DNA from 3 places in the Lelliottia sp. GFLA7 genome. Region 3 is predicted to be linked to each of the others. Evidence: predicted binding sites of a transcription regulator. Region 3 holds the regulator's gene; each other region holds the start of a gene.
The links. Region 3 encodes PurR, which represses purine synthesis genes. Its sites were predicted from a motif close to CANGCAAACGTTTGCNTG; they were not measured.
Positions count from the first base shown of each region.

Region 1: purM (phosphoribosylformylglycinamidine cyclo-ligase) is a predicted target of PurR. The motif match lies at 991-1,008, and genes of this name have one in related genera.
Region 2: pyrC (dihydroorotase) is a predicted target of PurR. The motif match lies at 3,666-3,683, and genes of this name have one in related genera.

Region 1 is NZ_JBWLAQ010000002.1:899,579-906,075, reverse strand. It holds gene purM (phosphoribosylformylglycinamidine cyclo-ligase) at 1-928, opposite strand, end outside; gene AC07RN_RS09865 (6-phospho-beta-glucosidase) at 1,206-2,636, shown strand; gene upp (uracil phosphoribosyltransferase) at 2,820-3,446, shown strand; gene uraA (uracil permease) at 3,534-4,823, shown strand; gene AC07RN_RS09850 (DnaA inactivator Hda) at 5,045-5,746, shown strand; gene AC07RN_RS09845 (leucyl aminopeptidase family protein) at 5,792-6,497, opposite strand, start outside.
Region 2 is NZ_JBWLAQ010000001.1:402,593-409,089, forward strand. It holds gene AC07RN_RS02020 (YceH family protein) at 1-98, opposite strand, end outside; gene rimJ (ribosomal protein S5-alanine N-acetyltransferase) at 108-692, opposite strand; gene mdtH (multidrug efflux MFS transporter MdtH) at 1,000-2,208, shown strand; gene grxB (glutaredoxin 2) at 2,271-2,918, shown strand; gene AC07RN_RS02040 (lipoprotein) at 3,045-3,605, shown strand; gene pyrC (dihydroorotase) at 3,749-4,795, shown strand; gene dinI (DNA damage-inducible protein I) at 4,870-5,115, shown strand; gene bssS (biofilm formation regulator BssS) at 5,385-5,639, shown strand; gene solA (N-methyl-L-tryptophan oxidase) at 5,755-6,497, shown strand, end outside.
Region 3 is NZ_JBWLAQ010000001.1:187,298-193,794, forward strand. It holds gene AC07RN_RS00935 (C40 family peptidase) at 234-1,004, shown strand; gene sodB (superoxide dismutase [Fe]) at 1,127-1,708, shown strand; gene AC07RN_RS00945 (MFS transporter) at 1,745-2,911, opposite strand; gene cydH (cytochrome bd-I oxidase subunit CydH) at 3,076-3,165, opposite strand; gene purR (HTH-type transcriptional repressor PurR) at 3,462-4,487, shown strand; gene punR (DNA-binding transcriptional activator PunR) at 4,506-5,417, opposite strand; gene punC (purine nucleoside transporter PunC) at 5,530-6,497, shown strand, end outside.

The DNA.
Region 1 (6,497 bases), on a different contig from region 3:
CAGGCAGGGCGATGAGCATCCCAACGCCGCAGTTGAAGGTGCGATACATCTCGTGCTGACTAACGTTACCCGCCGTTTGCAGCCAGTTAAACACGGCTGGCCACTGCCATGAAGATTCGTCAATCACGGCCTGGGTGTTATCAGGAAGAACGCGTGGAATATTTTCCCAGAAGCCACCACCGGTCAGGTGGGCAATGGCATGAACGTCAACGTTCTCAATCAGCTCAAGAATATTTTTCACGTAGATGCGGGTTGGCGCGAGCAGGTGATCGGCCAGCGGCTTGCCTTCAAGCTCGGTGGTTTCTGGATCGGTTTTGCTTACTTCGAGGATCTTACGTACCAGCGAGTAACCGTTTGAGTGCGGGCCGCTGGATCCCAGCGCAATCAGCACATCGCCATCGGTCACTTTGCTGCCATCGATAATTTCTGATTTTTCTACCACGCCGACGCAGAATCCCGCGACGTCGTAATCTTCACCGTGGTACATCCCCGGCATTTCTGCCGTTTCACCACCGACCAGCGAACAGCCAGACTGCAGACAGCCTTCGGCGATGCCGGTGATCACGCTTGCTGCGGTATCAACGTCGAGTTTGCCGGTAGCGTAATAGTCGAGGAAGAAAAGCGGCTCAGCACCCTGAACAACCAGGTCGTTGACGCACATGGCGACCAAATCGATACCGATAGTGTCGTGGCGTTTAAGATCCATCGCCAGACGCAGTTTCGTTCCCACGCCGTCAGTGCCAGAAACCAGAACAGGTTCGCGATATTTTTGCGGCAGTGCACACAGTGCGCCGAATCCACCCAGACCGCCCATTACTTCAGGACGGCGGGTTTTTTTCACCACACCTTTGATTCGGTCAACCAGCGCATTACCTGCGTCAATATCAACACCGGCATCTTTGTAGCTGAGAGAAGTTTTGTTGGTCACGGCTCAAGTCCCCACGCGATTGCATTGCGATAGTAAGAAAAATCGGCGCAATTCTAACAGTCCAGGCAAACGTTTGCGAGCCTATTCTGCTGTCGTAAGAAGTCGCGGGAAATTTGCACATTTAACCCTAGAGCGCAGACAAACTTGATACCGTTCACGAAAATGAAACCGGTTTCGGTAATGTGCTTGCAACGCTTTATGGCATTGCACATGATTCCACTGAAACCGGTTTCTGTAATGGTTTTTGCAGAACATAACGCAGAATGAGGGAAAAAGCATGCCAGGATTCAAAGAAGGTTTTCTGTGGGGTGGCGCGGTCGCGGCACATCAGCTGGAAGGTGGCTGGAAAGAGGGCGGCAAGGGCGTGAGCGTTGCCGATGTGATGACGGTGGGTGCCCATGGCGTACCGCGTGAAATCACCAACGGCGTATTGCAGGGTAAAAACTACCCGAACCACGAAGCCATCGACTTTTACCATCGCTACAAAGAAGACATCAAACTTTTTGCCGAACTGGGCTTTAAATGTTTCCGTACCTCGATTGCCTGGACACGCCTCTTCCCAAACGGTGATGAGCTGGAACCCAATGAAGCCGGTTTGCAGTTCTATGACGATCTGTTCGACGAATGCCGGAAATACGGTATCGAGCCGGTGATTACCCTTTCTCACTTTGAGATGCCCTATCATCTGGTCACGGAATACGGCGGCTGGCGTAATCGCAAGCTGATCGATTTCTTTGTGCGTTTCGCAACGGTGGCGTTTGAGCGCTACCAGCACAAAGTGAAGTACTGGATGACGTTCAACGAGATCAACAATCAGGCTAACTTCCACGAAGATTTCGCGCCCTTTACCAACTCCGGTCTAAAGTATGAGCCGGGCGAAGACCGCGAGCCGGTAATGTTCCAGGCAGCGCATTATGAACTGGTGGCCAGTGCGCTGGCAGTCAAAGCCGGACGCGAAATCAATCCGTCGCTGCAAATCGGCTGCATGATCGCCATGTGCCCAATCTATCCGTTAAGCTGCGCGCCTAACGACGTCATGATGGCGATGAACGCTATGCACCGCCGCTACTGGTTCACCGACGTGCATGTCCGTGGAAAATACCCTCAGCACTTGCTCAACTACTTTGAACGTCGCGGCTTTGAGTTGGACATCACAGCCGACGATCTTACTGCGCTGCAACAAGGCTGTGTGGACTACATTGGTTTCAGCTATTACATGTCGTTCGCCACTAAAGCGACGCCAGATAACCCGCAGCTGGACTACGACGAAAGCAAATCGCTGGTGTCTAATCCGTACGTGCAAAAATCTGACTGGGGCTGGCAGATCGATCCGGTTGGGCTGCGTTATTCCATGAACTGGTTCTGGGATCACTATCAGCTGCCGCTGTTTATCGTTGAAAACGGCTTCGGTGCCATCGACGTGCAGGAGAGTGACGGCACGGTGAACGATCAGTACCGCATTGATTATCTTGCCGCGCATATCAGCGAGATGAAAAAAGCCGTTGTCGAAGATGGTGTCGATCTGATGGGCTACACCCCGTGGGGTTGTATCGATCTGGTTTCTGCGGGAACGGGTGAGATGAAAAAACGCTACGGATTCATCTTTGTTGATAAAGATAACGAAGGTCACGGCACGCTTAAACGCAGCAAGAAAAAGTCTTTTGACTGGTATCAAAACGTGATCGCCACCAACGGCGAATCGCTCTAACCCGCGTAAATGACGAATAAGCCCCGCAATGCGGGGCTCTTTTTTGTCTTGATGTAGACTCAATATCGCAGTATTCATCACTTTGCTTGATCACCGTCAATCAAGATGGGTATGGCGCACTCCGAAAAAAGCGGTATAATCCGGCGATTTTTTTTGCGGTAGCCACCTCAGAGGAGAATGAGAATGAAGATTGTGGAAGTGAAGCACCCACTCGTTAAACACAAGCTGGGCCTGATGCGTGAGCATGACATCAGCACGAAGCGTTTTCGCGAACTGGCCTCTGAAGTTGGAAGCTTACTGACTTACGAAGCAACATCCGATCTGGCCACTGAAAAAGTGACCATCGAGGGCTGGAACGGCCCGGTTCAGGTTGAGCAGATCAAAGGTAAAAAAATTACCGTTGTGCCAATCCTGCGCGCAGGTCTGGGTATGATGGAAGGCGTGCTGGAGCACGTCCCGAGCGCGCGTATCAGCGTTGTCGGCATCTACCGTAACGAAGAAACCCTTGAGCCTGTTCCGTATTTCCAGAAGCTGGTTTCCAACATCGATGAGCGTATGGCGCTGGTGGTTGACCCAATGCTGGCAACCGGTGGTTCGATGATCGCGACTATCGACCTGCTGAAAAACGCAGGCTGTAACAGCATTAAAGTGCTGGTGCTGGTAGCGGCACCAGAAGGTATTGCGGCGTTGGAAAAAGCGCACCCGGACGTTGAGCTGTATACGGCTTCCATCGATCAGGGTCTGAACGAGCACGGGTACATCATCCCGGGGCTTGGCGATGCCGGCGACAAGATTTTTGGTACGAAATAATCGAATAACGAATAAGAAGCCGACTTTGATAGTCGGCTTTTTTTTGAATAAAAACACCAATAACCAACAACACTTGAGGAAAACACTATGACGCGCCGTACTATCGGGGTGAGTGAAAGACCGCCGCTTTTGCAGACGATCCCGCTTAGTTTGCAGCACCTGTTTGCCATGTTTGGCGCAACCGTGCTGGTGCCAATCCTGTTTCACATCAACCCGGCCACCGTGCTGCTGTTCAATGGCGTCGGTACGCTGCTTTATCTCTTCATCTGTAAGGGCAAAATCCCGGCCTATTTGGGTTCAAGCTTTGCGTTTATTTCCCCGGTTCTGCTGCTGTTGCCGTTAGGGTACGAAGTGGCGTTGGGCGGTTTCATTATGTGCGGCGCGCTGTTCTGCGTTGTGGCCTTTATCGTGAAAAAAGCCGGTACCGGCTGGCTGGACGTGATGTTCCCACCTGCGGCGATGGGCGCAATCGTTGCCGTCATCGGTCTTGAGCTTGCAGGCGTCGCTGCCAACATGGCGGGTCTGTTACCAGCAGATGGGCAATCACCTGATTCCAAAACCATTATCATCTCGCTGGTCACGCTGGGTGTGACGGTATTTGGTTCCGTTCTGTTCCGTGGTTTTATGGCGATTATCCCGATTCTGATTGGGGTGCTGGCGGGCTACACGCTCTCCTTCGCGATGGGCGTCGTGGATACCTCCCCGATTGCGCAGGCGCACTGGTTCGCGCTGCCAACCTTCTACACCCCGCGTTTTGAGTGGTTTGCTATTTTCACCATTCTGCCTGCGGCGCTGGTGGTTATCGCTGAGCACGTCGGTCACCTGGTGGTCACGGCGAATATCGTCAAAAAAGATCTGATCCGTGACCCAGGTCTGCACCGCTCGATGTTTGCCAACGGGCTGTCGACCATGATCTCCGGTTTCTTTGGCTCAACGCCAAACACCACCTACGGTGAGAACATCGGCGTGATGGCGATTACCCGCGTATACAGCACTTGGGTGATTGGCGGGGCGGCTATCTTTGCGATTCTGCTCTCCTGCGTCGGCAAGCTGGCGGCGGCAATCCAGATTATCCCGGTTCCGGTGATTGGCGGTGTTTCGCTGCTGCTGTACGGGGTGATTGGCGCGTCCGGTATTCGTGTGCTGATTGAATCCAAAGTGGATTACAACAAAACGCAGAACCTGATCCTGACTTCCGTCATTCTGATCATCGGTGTGAGCGGTGCGAAGGTTCACATTGGCGCGGCAGAATTGAAAGGCATGGCGCTGGCCACCATCGTGGGTGTGGGGCTGAGCCTGATTTTCAAACTGATCTCCGTCCTGCGTCCTGAAGAAGAAATTCTGGACGCGGACGACAGTGAAAACGCGTTACATTGATCTTATATACATAAAATCATTCAAGCGGCATCAAGGCGGCAAGTCTGAGAATCCCCAAGAGCTTACTCAAGTAAGTGACTGGGGTGAGCAGACGCAGCCAACGCAGAGGCAGCTTGAAGGATGACGTGTATAACCGGGCGGACGATCCGCCCGGTTCTCTCATTGCAGGTTCCGTGGTAAACTCTTCGCCGATTTTACGTTAGACCTTAATCGAGGTATTTCTGAACGGACCGGCACAGCTCTCTCTGCCACTTTATCTTCCTGACGACGAAACTTTCGCGAGTTTTTGGCCGGGTGATAACCCCTCTTTACTGGCTGCGCTGCAAAACGTGTTGCGCCAGGATCACAGCGGATACATTTATATCTGGTCACGCGAAGGCGCGGGGCGTAGCCATCTTTTGCATGCTGCCTGTGCTGAACTTTCGCAACGTGGCGACGCGGTAGGCTATGTGCCGCTGGACAAGCGCACCTGGTTCGTACCGGAAGTGCTCGACGGCATGGAACATCTTTCGCTGGTGTGTATCGACAATATCGAATGTATTGCCGGGGACGAGCAGTGGGAAATGGCGATGTTCAATCTGTATAACCGGATTCTGGAATCGGGCAAAACCCGTTTACTGATCACGGGGGATCGTCCGCCGCGCCAGCTCAATCTCGGTTTACCGGATCTGGCCTCTCGTCTGGACTGGGGGCAAATCTACAAGCTGCAGCCGCTATCCGACGAAGATAAGCTCCAGGCGTTACAGTTGCGTTCACGACTGCGTGGATTTGAGCTTCCGGAAGACGTGGGCCGTTTTCTGCTTAAGCGCCTGGATCGGGAAATGCGCACGCTTTTTGATACGCTCGATCAGCTCGATCACGCCTCGATTACCGCCCAGCGTAAGCTGACGATCCCGTTCGTGAAAGACACTCTGAAGCTTTAATGCGCCGGGCGGCACTGATATTTGCCCGGCTCCAGAGCAAATGTTTTACTCTTTCTGTATATCACCCAATAAATGCTCAGTAAGAAGCGGAATCGGTCTGCCTGATGCCACGCTTTTTCCACCTTCCCGCCATAACGCCGTACCGCTAATATCGAGATGCGCCCACGCAATAGACGGTGGGCAAAAGTGATGCAGCAGCCACGCCGCCGAAGCACTGATCGCGGCGTTGTTCGTCGGCGTATTACACAGATCGGCGATAGCGCTTTCGGTCTGTTTTTTCAGCCGCGCATCCAACGGCAATGACCACACTTCGTCTCCACTTTTTACGCCAGCAGCCGTCAGTGACTGACGCAGCGGCTCATGTTGCGTCATCAAACCACTTAACTCATACCCCAGCGCCTTCACCACCGCGCCCGTTAACGTTGCGATGTCGATAATATAATGTACGTGCGGATGGCGCTGGCTCGCCCACGCAATGGCATCGGCCAGTACTAATCGTCCTTCAGCGTCGGTATTATTAATCTCGACCGTCATGCCGTTGCAGGCGCGCGCCACCGTGCCGGGCTGCATCGCATCCGGGCCTATGGCATTTTCCGCCAGCGCAAGGACGCCCATCACCCGCACCGGCAGATTCAGCTCAGCAATAGTGAGCATTAGCCCCATCACGTTTGCCGCGCCGCACATGTCATATTTCATGGTGTACATGCCCGCGCCGTCTTTTAGCCACAGGCCACCGGTGTCGAAAGTGATG
Region 2 (6,497 bases), 220 kb from region 3:
GCATTTACCGACAGCGGATATTGCTCCGGTGTCGTCACCTGTTTTTCCAGCAGACAGCCAATGACGCGCGCTTCCGTAGCAGTTAACTGATATTTCATCTTTTATCCTTATCGACCTGCGGTCCATTCTTTGGTGGTTAACGCCGTCAGCACGTGGTCACGCCACTCGCCGTCGATCAGCAAATACGATTTTGCGTACCCTTCTTTTTCAAATCCCAGACGCGCCAGCAGATCGCCGCTGCGCTGATTGTGCGGCATGTAATTGGCCATAATGCGATGAATATGCTGGGTTCGCTGCATGTAGCGAATGGCGGAGGTTAGCGCTTCAAACATCAGTCCCTGCCCTTGCCATTTTTGACCAATAGAATAGCCGAGATAGCAGGCGTGGAACGATCCGCGCACCACGTTGGAAAAATTGGCGATCCCGATGATTTCTTTTTCTTCAGGGTCCAGGAGCGCGAAATAAAAAGCCGTTCCCTGCTTATGAAACTCGGCAATCATATTCAGACGTGCCTGCCAGCCAGAAGGAAAGCAGTGGCTTTCATCTCTTACGGGTTCCCAGGGTTTTAAAAACTGGCGATTTTCGGCGTAATAATCCGCCAGACGCCAGGCATCACGCTCATGCACCAGACGAACGACCAATCGGTCTGTTGTCAGGCGCACTTTTGGCACGTTACTACGGTAGCCAAACATCGATACCACTCCTTCCCGTCACTTCAGCCCTATTACCCGTTAGCTTTACTATACCTGCGCCTGTGCCTTCTGTGAAAACAGTGACATACCATTTTTCGTTGAATTCACAAAATTCGATGAAAAAGCTGAATCAAACCACCCTTTTGATAAAAAAATATTGTCGCAAGCAGGGGTGGGAAAACGCACGTCAACACCGCAGAATATTAGCGTGCTCACCTTTCTCTACACCGACCTATTCAAACTGCATCACGGCGTGGCTCACGCAGCGGCAGCCTGAAGACTCTGTGTACTTTTCCCTGGAGGGAAAATGTCCCGCGTATCACAGGCTCGTAATCTCGGTAAATATTTCCTGCTCGTCGATAACATGCTGGTTGTGTTGGGCTTTTTCGTCGTGTTCCCGCTGATATCCATTCGTTTTGTCGATCAAATGGGCTGGGCGGCGTTAATGGTCGGGATTGCGCTGGGGTTGCGGCAATTTGTGCAACAGGGGCTTGGCGTTTTTGGTGGAGCGATTGCCGATCGCTTCGGCGCAAAACCGATGATTGTCACCGGTATGCTGCTGCGCGCGGCGGGTTTTGCCACCATGGGTATTGCGCACGATCCCTGGCTGCTGTGGTTTTCCTGTTTTCTCTCCGGTCTCGGCGGCACGCTGTTTGATCCACCGCGAACCGCACTGGTGGTGAAATTAATTCGTCCGCGACAGCGCGGCCGTTTTTTCTCGTTGCTGATGATGCAGGACAGCGCGGGCGCAGTCATCGGTGCGCTGCTGGGCAGCTGGCTGCTGCAGTATGATTTCCGCCTGGTCTGTGCGACGGGTGCCGCGCTGTTTATCCTTTGCGCTGCGTTTAATGCCTGGCTGCTGCCGGCCTGGAAACTCTCGACGGTCAAAGCGCCGGTGCGGGAAGGGCTGGGCCGCGTCATGGCCGATAAGCGTTTTGTCACGTATGTGCTGACGCTGACGGGCTATTACATGCTGGCCGTACAGGTGATGCTGATGCTGCCGATTATGGTGAACGACATTGCGGGCTCGCCTGCCGCCGTGAAGTGGATGTATGCCATCGAAGCCTGCCTGTCACTTACTCTGCTCTACCCTATTGCTCGCTGGAGCGAAAAGCGTTTTCGTCTGGAACATCGCCTCATGGCCGGCCTACTGGTCATGACTCTTAGCATGATGCCCATCGGTTTAGTGAGCAGCGTGCAACAGCTCTTTGTGCTGATTTGTACCTTTTATATCGGCTCAATCATTGCTGAACCCGCCCGCGAAACGCTCGGTGCCGGGCTTGCAGACCCACGCGCGCGTGGCAGCTATATGGGGTTCAGCCGCCTCGGTCTGGCGCTGGGTGGCGCGCTTGGATATGCCGGTGGCGGCTGGTTATTTGATTCCGGTAAGGCCATGAATCAACCAGAATTACCCTGGGTAATGCTCGGCGTCGTGGGCTTTATTACCCTCATTGCACTGTGGTGGCAATTTAGCCCGAAGCGAAGCGCGAGCGGTATGCTTGAGCCAGGGGCTTGATTTGAAACATGCTTTTTTCTCGGCCATAATAAAAACTGTTGGTCACAAAATGGAGGAGAAACGTGAAGCTCTATATCTACGATCACTGTCCGTTCTGTCTGAAAGCCCGAATGATTTTCGGCCTGAAGAATCTCCCGGTCGAGTTAGTCACGCTGTTGAGCGATGACGAAGAGACGCCCACCCGCATGATTGGCAAGAAAATGGCGCCGATCCTGCAAAAAGACGACAGCCGCTATCTCCCCGAAAGCATGGACATCGTCCACTATGTCGACAAACTTGATGGTGCTCCCTTGCTCACCGGTAAACGCAATCCGGCCATCGAGGAGTGGCTACGAAAAGTGAACGGCTACGTTAATCGCCTGCTCATTCCACGTTTTGCCACTGGCGCTTTTGATGAATTTGCCACGCCGCAGGCACGAGCCTATTTCGTCGAGAAAAAAGAGGCTGCCATCGGTAATTTTGCCGAACACCTCTCCCACTCGCCGGGGCTTATCAAAAACATCAGTGACGATTTGCGCGCGCTGGATAAGCTAATCGTGAAGCCGAATGCCGTGAATGGCGAACTGTCAGAGGATGATATTCACCTGTTCCCATTGCTGCGTAATTTGACGCTGGTGGCTGGAATTAGCTGGCCGTCGCGCGTAACCGATTACCGCGACAATATGGCGAAGCAGACGCAAATCAATCTGCTTTCGTCGCAGGCGATATAACGTTCCCAGGGCGGGAACCCTCTCCCGCCCTCTTCCATTATCAGTTTTTTCTGCTGGTCTCATGGATATCACCCTGACATACTGACGCGTCAGGACAGAAGCGCCGAAATCATGTTGAGGAACCCCATGAAAAAGATTGTCATTGCTGCTGCGTTTGTTATCAGCGGCCTGCTGGTGGGCTGTAACCAGCTTACGCAGTACTCCGTCAGCGAGCAGGAAATTAATCAGGCGCTGGAAAAACATAACAACTTCTCGAAAGATATTGGTGTGCCCGGCGTTGCCGATGCCCATATCGTCCTGAATCAGTTGGTCAGCCAGATTGGACGCGAAGAGCCCAACAAGGTGACACTGTCAGGTGATGCAAAACTGGATATGAACTCGTTGTTCGGCAGCCAGAAAGCGAATATCAAGCTGAAGCTCAAAGCATTGCCGGTCTTCAATAAAGAAAAAGGGGCAATTTATCTGCAGGAGATGGAGATCGTCGATGCCGACGTCACGCCGGAAAAAATGAAGCCGGTTCTCCAGACGCTGATGCCCTATCTGAACCAGTCTCTGCGTAATTATTTCAACCAGCAGCCAGCCTATGTTCTCAGCGAAGACAAGAGCAAGGGTGAAGCGTTAGCCAGGAAATATGCCAAAGGCATTGAAGTGAAACCGGGCGAAATCATTATCCCGTTCACCAATTAATCTCTGAGAGCGCCGATGGCGCTCTTTTTTTTGCGCGCTTGTTTTACGGAAATGTGTGCAAACGAAAACGTTTACGCATATGATTTGTGTCCGGCAAAAACAGCCATCCTTATGACTGATTCCTGATAAGCCGGAGCATATCAATGACTGCACAACCCCAGGTTCTGAAAATCCGCCGCCCTGACGACTGGCATATCCATCTGCGCGATGGCGATATGCTTAAAACCGTCGTGCCCTATACCAGCGAACTCTATGGCCGCGCGATTGTCATGCCTAACCTGGCTCCCCCAGTCACCACCGTCGATGCGGCTATTGCCTATCGCCAGCGCATCCTCGATGCGGTTCCGGCGGACCACGATTTTACCCCGCTGATGACCTGCTACCTTACCGACTCGCTCGACCCGAATGAAGTCAAACGCGGATTCAACGAAGGTGTCTTCACAGCGGCTAAGCTGTATCCCGCCAATGCCACCACCAACTCCAGCCATGGTGTCACCAGTATTGATGCCATCATGCCTGTGCTGGAACGCATGGAAAAACTGGGGATGCCGCTGCTGGTTCACGGCGAAGTGACGCATGCTGAAATTGATATTTTCGATCGCGAAGCGCGTTTCATCGAAACCGTCATGGAACCGCTTCGTCAACGCCTTCAAGGCCTGAAAGTGGTGTTTGAGCATATTACAACCAAAGATGCCGCGGAATACGTGCGCGACGGTAATGAGTTGCTCGCCGCGACGATCACCCCGCAGCACCTGATGTTTAACCGCAACCACATGCTGGTCGGCGGTGTGCGTCCGCATCTGTATTGCCTGCCGATCCTCAAGCGTAACATCCATCAACAGGCCTTACGTGAGCTGGTCGCCAGTGGGTTTACCCGTGCGTTCCTGGGGACGGACTCGGCTCCGCATGCGCGTCATCGTAAAGAGGCTAGCTGTGGCTGTGCAGGCTGTTTCAACGCCCCTACCGCACTGGCAAGCTATGCCACGGTCTTTGACGAGATGGGCGCGCTTGAACATTTCGAAGCTTTCGCCTCCATCAATGGCCCACGCTTCTACGGCCTGCCGCTCAACGAAACCTTTATCGAACTGGAACGCAAAGAGAGTCAGGTTGAGGAATCTATCGCGCTAACAGATGACACCCTGATCCCGTTCCTGGCGGGTGAAACCGTTCACTGGACGGTTAAGCGCTAAATATTTATCGCCCCCTGTTGTAACCTTTGCGATATGACTGTATAAATAAACAGTACATTACACAGGGGGCAATTATGCGTATTGAAGTTACCATCGCCAAAACAACCGTTTTGCCTGCTGGCGCGCTCGATGCGTTGGCGGGTGAGTTATCCCGTCGTATCAATGACAATTTCCCCGACCAGGGCGGAGCCGTCACCGTGCGCTACGCCACAGCCAATAATCTCTCCGTCATGGGTGCGGCAAAAGACGATAAAGAACGCATTACCGAGATTCTCCAGGAAACCTGGGAAAGCGCCGACGACTGGTTTATCACAGATTAATATTGCTCCCTCATTGTTTTTCTTTGCCGGGTCGCCCCGGCTTTTTTTCATCTCATTTAAATAAGTTCAAATTAATTGCCTATCTTCTTAAAAATTCGTGAATAAGATGGCGTTTTAATGTTCAAACATTCTTAAAAAACGCAAAAATGTGTTGCGACCTGTTTATTTCACCTGCATAACCCGTATTTATTGATATACTGAAATTGCTTCAGAAAAACACGCATTGAACCTCACAGCCGTTGTCTTTAAACACGCATTAAGGGGTTATGATGGAAAAGAATAATGAAGTCATTCAGACCCATCCACTTGTTGGTTGGGACATCAGCACTGTAGATAGCTATGATGCTCTGATGCTGCGTTTGCACTACCAGACCCCGAATCAACCAGACCGCGACGACGCGGAAATTGGACAGACGCTGTGGCTCACCACGGACGTTGCACGTCAATTTATTTCTATTTTAGAAGCAGGCATTGCAAAAATAGAATCTGGCGATTACCAGGAAAATGAGTATCGTCGGCATTAAATATGCCCAACATTCACTCAACAGGCACCCATGTGGTGCCTCATTTATTTCACCCTTGTATAAGCCTGCCATATTAATTACTCTGCAAACCAAAGTACTGGTTTAAGAGACCCTCATGAAATACGACTTGATTATTTTAGGCAGCGGCTCCGTGGGTTCTGCGGCGGGATATTACGCTACGCAAGCAGGCCTTAACGTGTTGATGATCGATGCCCATATGCCTCCTCACAAAGAAGGCAGCCATCATGGTGATACCCGTCTCATTCGCCACGCCTATGGCGAAGGGGAACGCTATGTTCCGCTGGTGCTGCGTGCTCAAACGCTCTGGGATGAGTTGGCTGCGCTCAATGAAGAGCCTATTTTTGAGCGTACCGGTGTCGTTAATCTTGGACCTGCCCATTCCGAATTTTTGGCCAACGTTGAACAGAGCGCACGACAGTTTAATCTGAACGTTGAACGTCTCGACGCGAATGCCATCATGAAACGCTGGCCAGAGATTGCGGTTCCTGAGGATTATATCGGCCTGTTTGAGGCAGAGTCAGGCGTGCTGCATTGCGAAACCGCCATCAAAACCTGGATTTCTCTTGCTGAACAAGCGGGCTGCGCGCAATTGTTCAACTGCCCGGTGACCGCTGTTCATCACCATGATGACGGCGTATCGGTCGATACGCCGGAAGGCCAATATACGGCTTCTCGCCTGCTGGTAAGCGCGGGCACGTGGGTGACAAAGCTGATTCCCGATCTGCCTGTCCAGCCGGTGCGCAAGGTCTTTTCCTGGTTCCAGGCCGATGGCCGTTTCAGTACGCAGAATAAATTCCCTGCATTCACCGGTGAGCTGCCGAACGGCGATCAGTTCTA
Region 3 (6,497 bases):
GTCTGCAGAAGTTGCATTCGCAATATAGTTTACCCCTGCGTTGTCTGTGGCCTTGCTCATAGTGTGAGCAAAAGCGCTTCAGTTTGGCGAAAATATTTGCACTTGCTAGCGAAACGCGATTTTAGATCTAAAAAGAGACTTAACGAATTGGCTTTATATAGATTAGAATCGACGGGCTTTGTAAATCACACGCAGGTATTATTGATGACCTGCTATAACCAGGGGAATGCCCAGTGGCGCGGATAAATAAAATTTCGATCACGCTCTGTGCTTTACTGTTTACAACACTTTCATTCACGCCGATGGCTAACGCCTCTGAGCAGGCGCGGCATTCGGCCGTACAAAAAACGCATCTGGCGAAAAGCACAGAACGTAAGAAAAAAACCACTACCAAAAACGAAAAGAAAAAAACAGCGACTCACAAGCAGCAAACCGTTTCCAACAAGACCAGCAAGCCTGCCGCCAAGAAAACCCGCAAAACCTCCCGTACTGCCTCAACTCTCGTCACTGAAAAATGCACCGTGCGTAAAGGGCATAAATCAAACTGTCTGAAAGTGGGGAAAACGGCGAAACTGTCAGAAGTGCATAAAGTCCGTGTGCAGAAGGCACAAAAAACGGCCATGAATAAACTGATGGGACAAATCGGCAAGCCTTACCGTTGGGGTGGCACCTCGCCGCGTACCGGTTTTGATTGCAGCGGCCTGGTTTATTACGCCTACAAAGATTTAGTGAAATTCCGCATCCCACGTACCGCGAATGAGATGTACCACCTGCGTGATGCGGCATCCGTCAATCGTGGCGAACTGGAGAGCGGCGATTTGGTGTTCTTCCGCACTCAGGGTCGCGGTACCGCCGATCACGTTGGCGTTTATGTGGGCAACGGCAAATTCATTCAGTCCCCGCGCAGCGGCCAGGATATTCAGATAACCTCCCTTAGCGAAGACTATTGGGTCCGCCACTACGTTGGCGCACGCCGTGTCATGACGCCGAAAACCATACGCTAATCCCTGCCCTGCCGCGCTGTCGGCAGGGTAAGTTCCTCTTTTGCCGATCCCTTCAATTTGCTACTCTACCCTTACACTCAATAGGGTTATTGGGTGTGCATAAAATAATAAGGAGAGAAGCAATGTCGTTCGAATTACCTGCATTACCGTATGCAAAAGACGCCCTGGTCCCCCATATTTCCGTGGAAACCCTGGAGTACCATTACGGCAAACATCATCAGACCTATGTCACCAACCTGAACAATCTGATCAAAGATACGGCCTTTGAAGGGAAAACCCTGGAAGAGATCGTACGCAGCTCAGAGGGCGGTGTCTTCAACAACGCCGCGCAGGTCTGGAATCACACGTTCTACTGGAACTGTCTGGCGCCAAACGCAGGCGGAGAACCGACTGGCGAGCTGGCAACTGCCATCAATAACGCTTTCGGTGGCTTTGCAGACTTTAAAGCGAAGTTTACGGATGCGGCGGTTAAAAACTTTGGTGCAGGCTGGACCTGGCTGGTCAAAGAGGCGGATGGCAAACTGGCAATCGTGTCAACGTCAAACGCAGGAACACCGTTGACCACTGCTGCCACACCACTGATGACCGTCGATGTGTGGGAACACGCTTACTATATTGATTACCGTAACGCTCGCCCAAACTATCTGGAACATTTCTGGGCGCTGGTTAACTGGGAATTTGTTGCGAAGAACTTTGCGGCGTAAAAGACTCGCAGAAGGGGTAACCCTTCTGCGTTTTTATCACTCGGTTGCGCAAGCCGGTTGCGGTTGTTTGCGCCCGGACAACAGCACCAACAGCAGACCCAGCCCGGCAATGATCGCCCCCATAACCGGAACAAAGCTGTAACCCAGCCCCGCGGAGATCACCGCGCCCCCCGCCGCTGCGCCAAGCGCATTACCCAGGTTAAACGCCCCAATATTCACTGAAGACGAAAGCCCTGGTGCTTCGTGCGCCACGCGCATCACTCGCATCTGCAACGGCGGTACCACCGCAAACGTGGCTGCGCCCCAAACCACCATGGCGATAGCGGCTCCGAACTCATTACGTGCTAACCATGGAATGGCGACCATGATGACGATCAGCAAGGTTAAAAATCCTTTCAACGTGCCGCTCACCGAACGGTCGGCCAACTTGCCGCCAAGATAGTTGCCGATGGTGAAGCCCACACCAATCAACACCAACATTGCCGTCACAAAGAACGGTGTGGCATGCGTGATATCGTGCAGCACGGGCGAAATATAGGTATAGAGCGTAAACATGGCTCCAGCGCCCAGCACCGTCGTCAACAGCGCTGACAGCACCTGCGGGCGGAGCAGAACCGACAGCTCTTTGCGCACGTCCGGACGCTCGCCCGCCCCGCCTTTCGGCAACGAGAAGAACAGCGCGATCATCGCCACGACACCCAACATCGCTGTGGCGAGGAACGACATACGCCAGCCGATGACTTCACCCAGCCAGGTCGCCGCTGGCACGCCGCCAATATTCGCTATCGTGAGCCCCATAAACATCGTGGCGACCGCGCTGGCCTGCTTGTGCTTAGGTACTACGCTCGCGGCCACCACCGACCCCAGGCCAAAGAATGCGCCATGATTGAGGCTGGTCAAAATGCGCGACAACAGGAGGGTGGTGTAGTCCGGAGAGAGTGCCGAAAGCACATTTCCCACTGTGAAAATGGCCATCAGGAAAATAAGCGCATTTCGACGCGCACGATGCGAAAGCAGTAATGTCATCAAAGGCGCGCCGATCATCACGCCAATGGCATAAGCGCTGATCAGCATGCCCGCCGCAGGAATAGAAACATACACCCCTTTAGCGATAACCGGTAGCAGCCCCATGGGGGAGAACTCGGTGGTGCCGATCCCAAATGCGCCAATCGCGAGGGCCAGCAGTGGAAAATTGATTTTCATTCATTAACTCCGGGAACCGTGTCATTACGCGACACAGAAAAAATATGTCGAAAGCATGACAGCAATCACAAAAAATGAGAAGTTAACAAATTGGCAAAAGATTATTGTCGGGAGAGTAACAATAGAAGGAAGAAAACGAGGGAGAAGGCTCTCCCCCGCCTGAATCAGTGCAGAATAGCCGTAAAACTTGCCGCAACAATCAAACCCAGCACGATAATTGTGGTCGTTAACGAAAACTTAAGATCGGTATTCATCAATTTTTCTCCTTTTAATCCCCACATGAAAAGTGAGCTTGCTCATTTTTACACAGTTTCGCTCAAAAATCTTCCTGGATTTAGGCTCATAACCGTTTTTGCGCTTCCCCTTTTCATCAAGATAGGACAAAATTCCACGCTAAATTTATAAGCGTACCGGCCACTGACCCCCTCCTGACGTCCTGTGTCGTTTTCCCGGCGTATCGCAATTCAATTTGCGAGATTAGGGTGAGAGAAGGCAAACGTTTACCTCTCAATTTATCAGGAGCTTAGGATATGGTCTGGAGTGACAGCTAATGGCAACAATTAAAGATGTAGCGAAACGCGCAAACGTTTCCACTACAACTGTATCACATGTAATTAACAAAACCCGTTTCGTGGCGGAAGAGACGCGCAACGCCGTTTGGGCTGCAATCAAAGAATTGCACTACTCCCCTAGCGCCGTGGCTCGCAGCTTGAAAGTAAATCACACCAAGTCGATTGGTCTGCTGGCGACCAGCAGCGAAGCCGCCTATTTCGCCGAAATTATCGAGGCAGTAGAAAAAAACTGCTTCCAGAAAGGCTATACCCTGATTCTGGGAAATGCCTGGAACAGCCAGGAAAAACAGCGCGCTTACCTGTCGATGATGGCGCAAAAGCGCGTCGATGGCCTGTTGGTCATGTGTTCTGAATACCCGGAATCCGTGCTGTCGATGCTGGAAGAGTACCGTCATATCCCGATGGTGGTGATGGATTGGGGCGATACACGCGCTGATTTTACCGATTCTGTCAACGATAACGCCTTTGAAGGCGGTTACATGGCTGGCCGTTATCTGATTGAACGCGGTCATCGCGAGATTGGTGTCATCCCCGGTCCGCTCGAGCGTAATACCGGTGCAGGCCGCCTGGCGGGCTTTATGAAAGCCATGGAAGAAGCGCTGATTACCGTTCCGGAAAACTGGATTGTCCAGGGCGACTTTGAACCCGAATCAGGCTACCGCGCAATGCAGCAGATCGTTTCGCAGCCGCATCGTCCGACTGCCGTATTCTGTGGCGGTGATATTATGGCAATGGGCGCGCTTTGCGCAGCCGATGAGCTGGGTTTGCGCGTCCCGCAGGATATTTCCGTGATCGGGTATGATAACGTGCGCAACGCTCGCTACTTTACTCCCGCGCTGACGACGATTCATCAGCCGAAAGACTCTTTGGGTGAAACGGCATTCAACATGCTGATGGATCGTATCGTCAGCAAACGTGAAGAGTCTCAGTCAATTGAAGTCCATCCGCGCCTGATTGAACGTCGCTCCGTCGCTGACGGTCCGTTCCGCGATTACCGTCGTTAATCGTTTCTACGGGGCCGGTTATTCCGGCCCCCGTAGCCACTCTCTGTTCAGCGTTTCGCTATCACCCAAATAATCCAGCAGCCAGGCCAGCGCAGGCGACATATCGTTTTGCTGCCATGTCAGGCAGCAAGCCGCATCCGGGAACGGATTTTCAAGCTCAAGCGCCACCCATTCTCCGCGATCAATCCGTGGGCGTGCGAAATGCACGGGCACCATCCCCACACACAGCCCCGCCGACAAACAGGTTGCCGATGATTCCCAGTCTGGCGCGACGACCCGCCGCTGGTTATCAAGCAGCCAGGTGATGCGTTTTGGCAGCGAGCGCGACGTATCCTCCATCACCAGCGACGGCCAGTTGCGCAACACGTCGTCACTCAGCGGGCCGTCCATCGCAGCCAGAGGATGATCGCTTGCCACCACGCAACTCCAGCTCAGCGTTCCCATATCCCTAAAGGCGTAACGCCCCCCGACGGGAATGGCCTGCGTCGCGCCGATCGCCATCTCCACCCTGCCGTCCGATAGCGCATCCCATACGCCATTAAACACTTCCTGGGAGACGCGAAGTTCCACATCCGAGAAATGGCGGTAGAAATCAACCACCATCTGCCGCGTCCGTTCAGGTTTTACGATGTTATCCACCGCAATCGAAAGATGACCGCGCCAGCCATTGGCAATCTGCTGGCACTGTTCACGTGTGATCATCATTTTTTTGATAACAGATCGGCCTTCTTTCAAAAACCATACGCCAGCGGGGGTCAGAACGACGTCGCGATGACGGCGTTCGAACAGCGGTACCGCCAGCCACTCCTCCATCTGACGTACCGTATAGCTGACGGCAGAAGGTACGCGATGCAGTTCCTGCGCGGCTCCACTAAAGCTGCCATTCCGGGCGACAGCATCCACGACTTCTAAAGAATATTCAGACCACATTTTTTGCCTGCAAAATTTTTGAACGCAACCGCCAAATATTAGCGTTTCACAAGCCAGATTGCACTCCCTACACTCTGCGCCAATGTACACCTGCTTTCATTAGGAAATAACAATGCAACCCAACAAAGGATTCTTAGTCTGGCTCGGCGGTTTGAGCGTGCTGGGCTTTTTGGCTACCGACATGTATCTGCCGGCGTTTGCCGCGATGCAGCAAGATTTGCAGACACCTGCTGCCGCGATCAGCGCCAGCCTCAGCGTATTCCTGGCCGGTTTTGCGCTTGCACAACTGCTGTGGGGACCGCTCTCTGACCGTTATGGCCGCAAGCCTATTCTTCTTCTTGGCTTAACTATTTTTGCGCTGGGTTGTCTGGGCATGCTGTGGGTGCGCGATGCAACCTGGCTGCTGGTATTGCGCTTTGTGCAGGCGTTTGGCGTGTGTGCTGCCGCGGTGACCTGGCAGGCGCTGGTCACCGACTATTATCCCGCATCGCGCGTTAACCGTATTTTTGCGACCATCATGCCGCTCGTGGGGCTTTCGCCAGCCCTGGCTCCGCTGCTCGGGAGCTGGATTCTGGTGCATTTTGACTGGCAGGCGATCTTTGCCACGCTGTTTATCATCACCCTGGTTCTGATGCTGCCCGCTTTTGCGCTCAAACCCGCTCAAGCCAAACCAGTCGAGAACAATGCGGCTCGCGTCACCTTTATGTCACTGCTCCGTTCCCGCGCTTATCGCGGAAATGTGCTGATTTACGCGGCCTGTTCCGCCAGCTTCTTTGCCTGGCTCACCGGGTCACCGTTCATTTTGCACGACATGGGTTACACCCCTGCAGTGATTGGCCTGAGCTACGTGCCGCAGACCATCGCTTTCCTGGTCGGTGGTTATGGCTGTCGCGCAGCGCTACAAAAATGGCAGGGTCAACAGATGCTGCCCTGGCTGCTGGTGCTGTACGCCCTGAGCGTCATCGGCACCTGGGCTGTCGGGTTTATTCCAAACGTCGGCCTGGCTGAAATCTTAATCCCGTTCTGCGTAATGGCCGTCGCTAACGGCGCAATCTATCCGATCGTGGTTGCCCAGGCGTT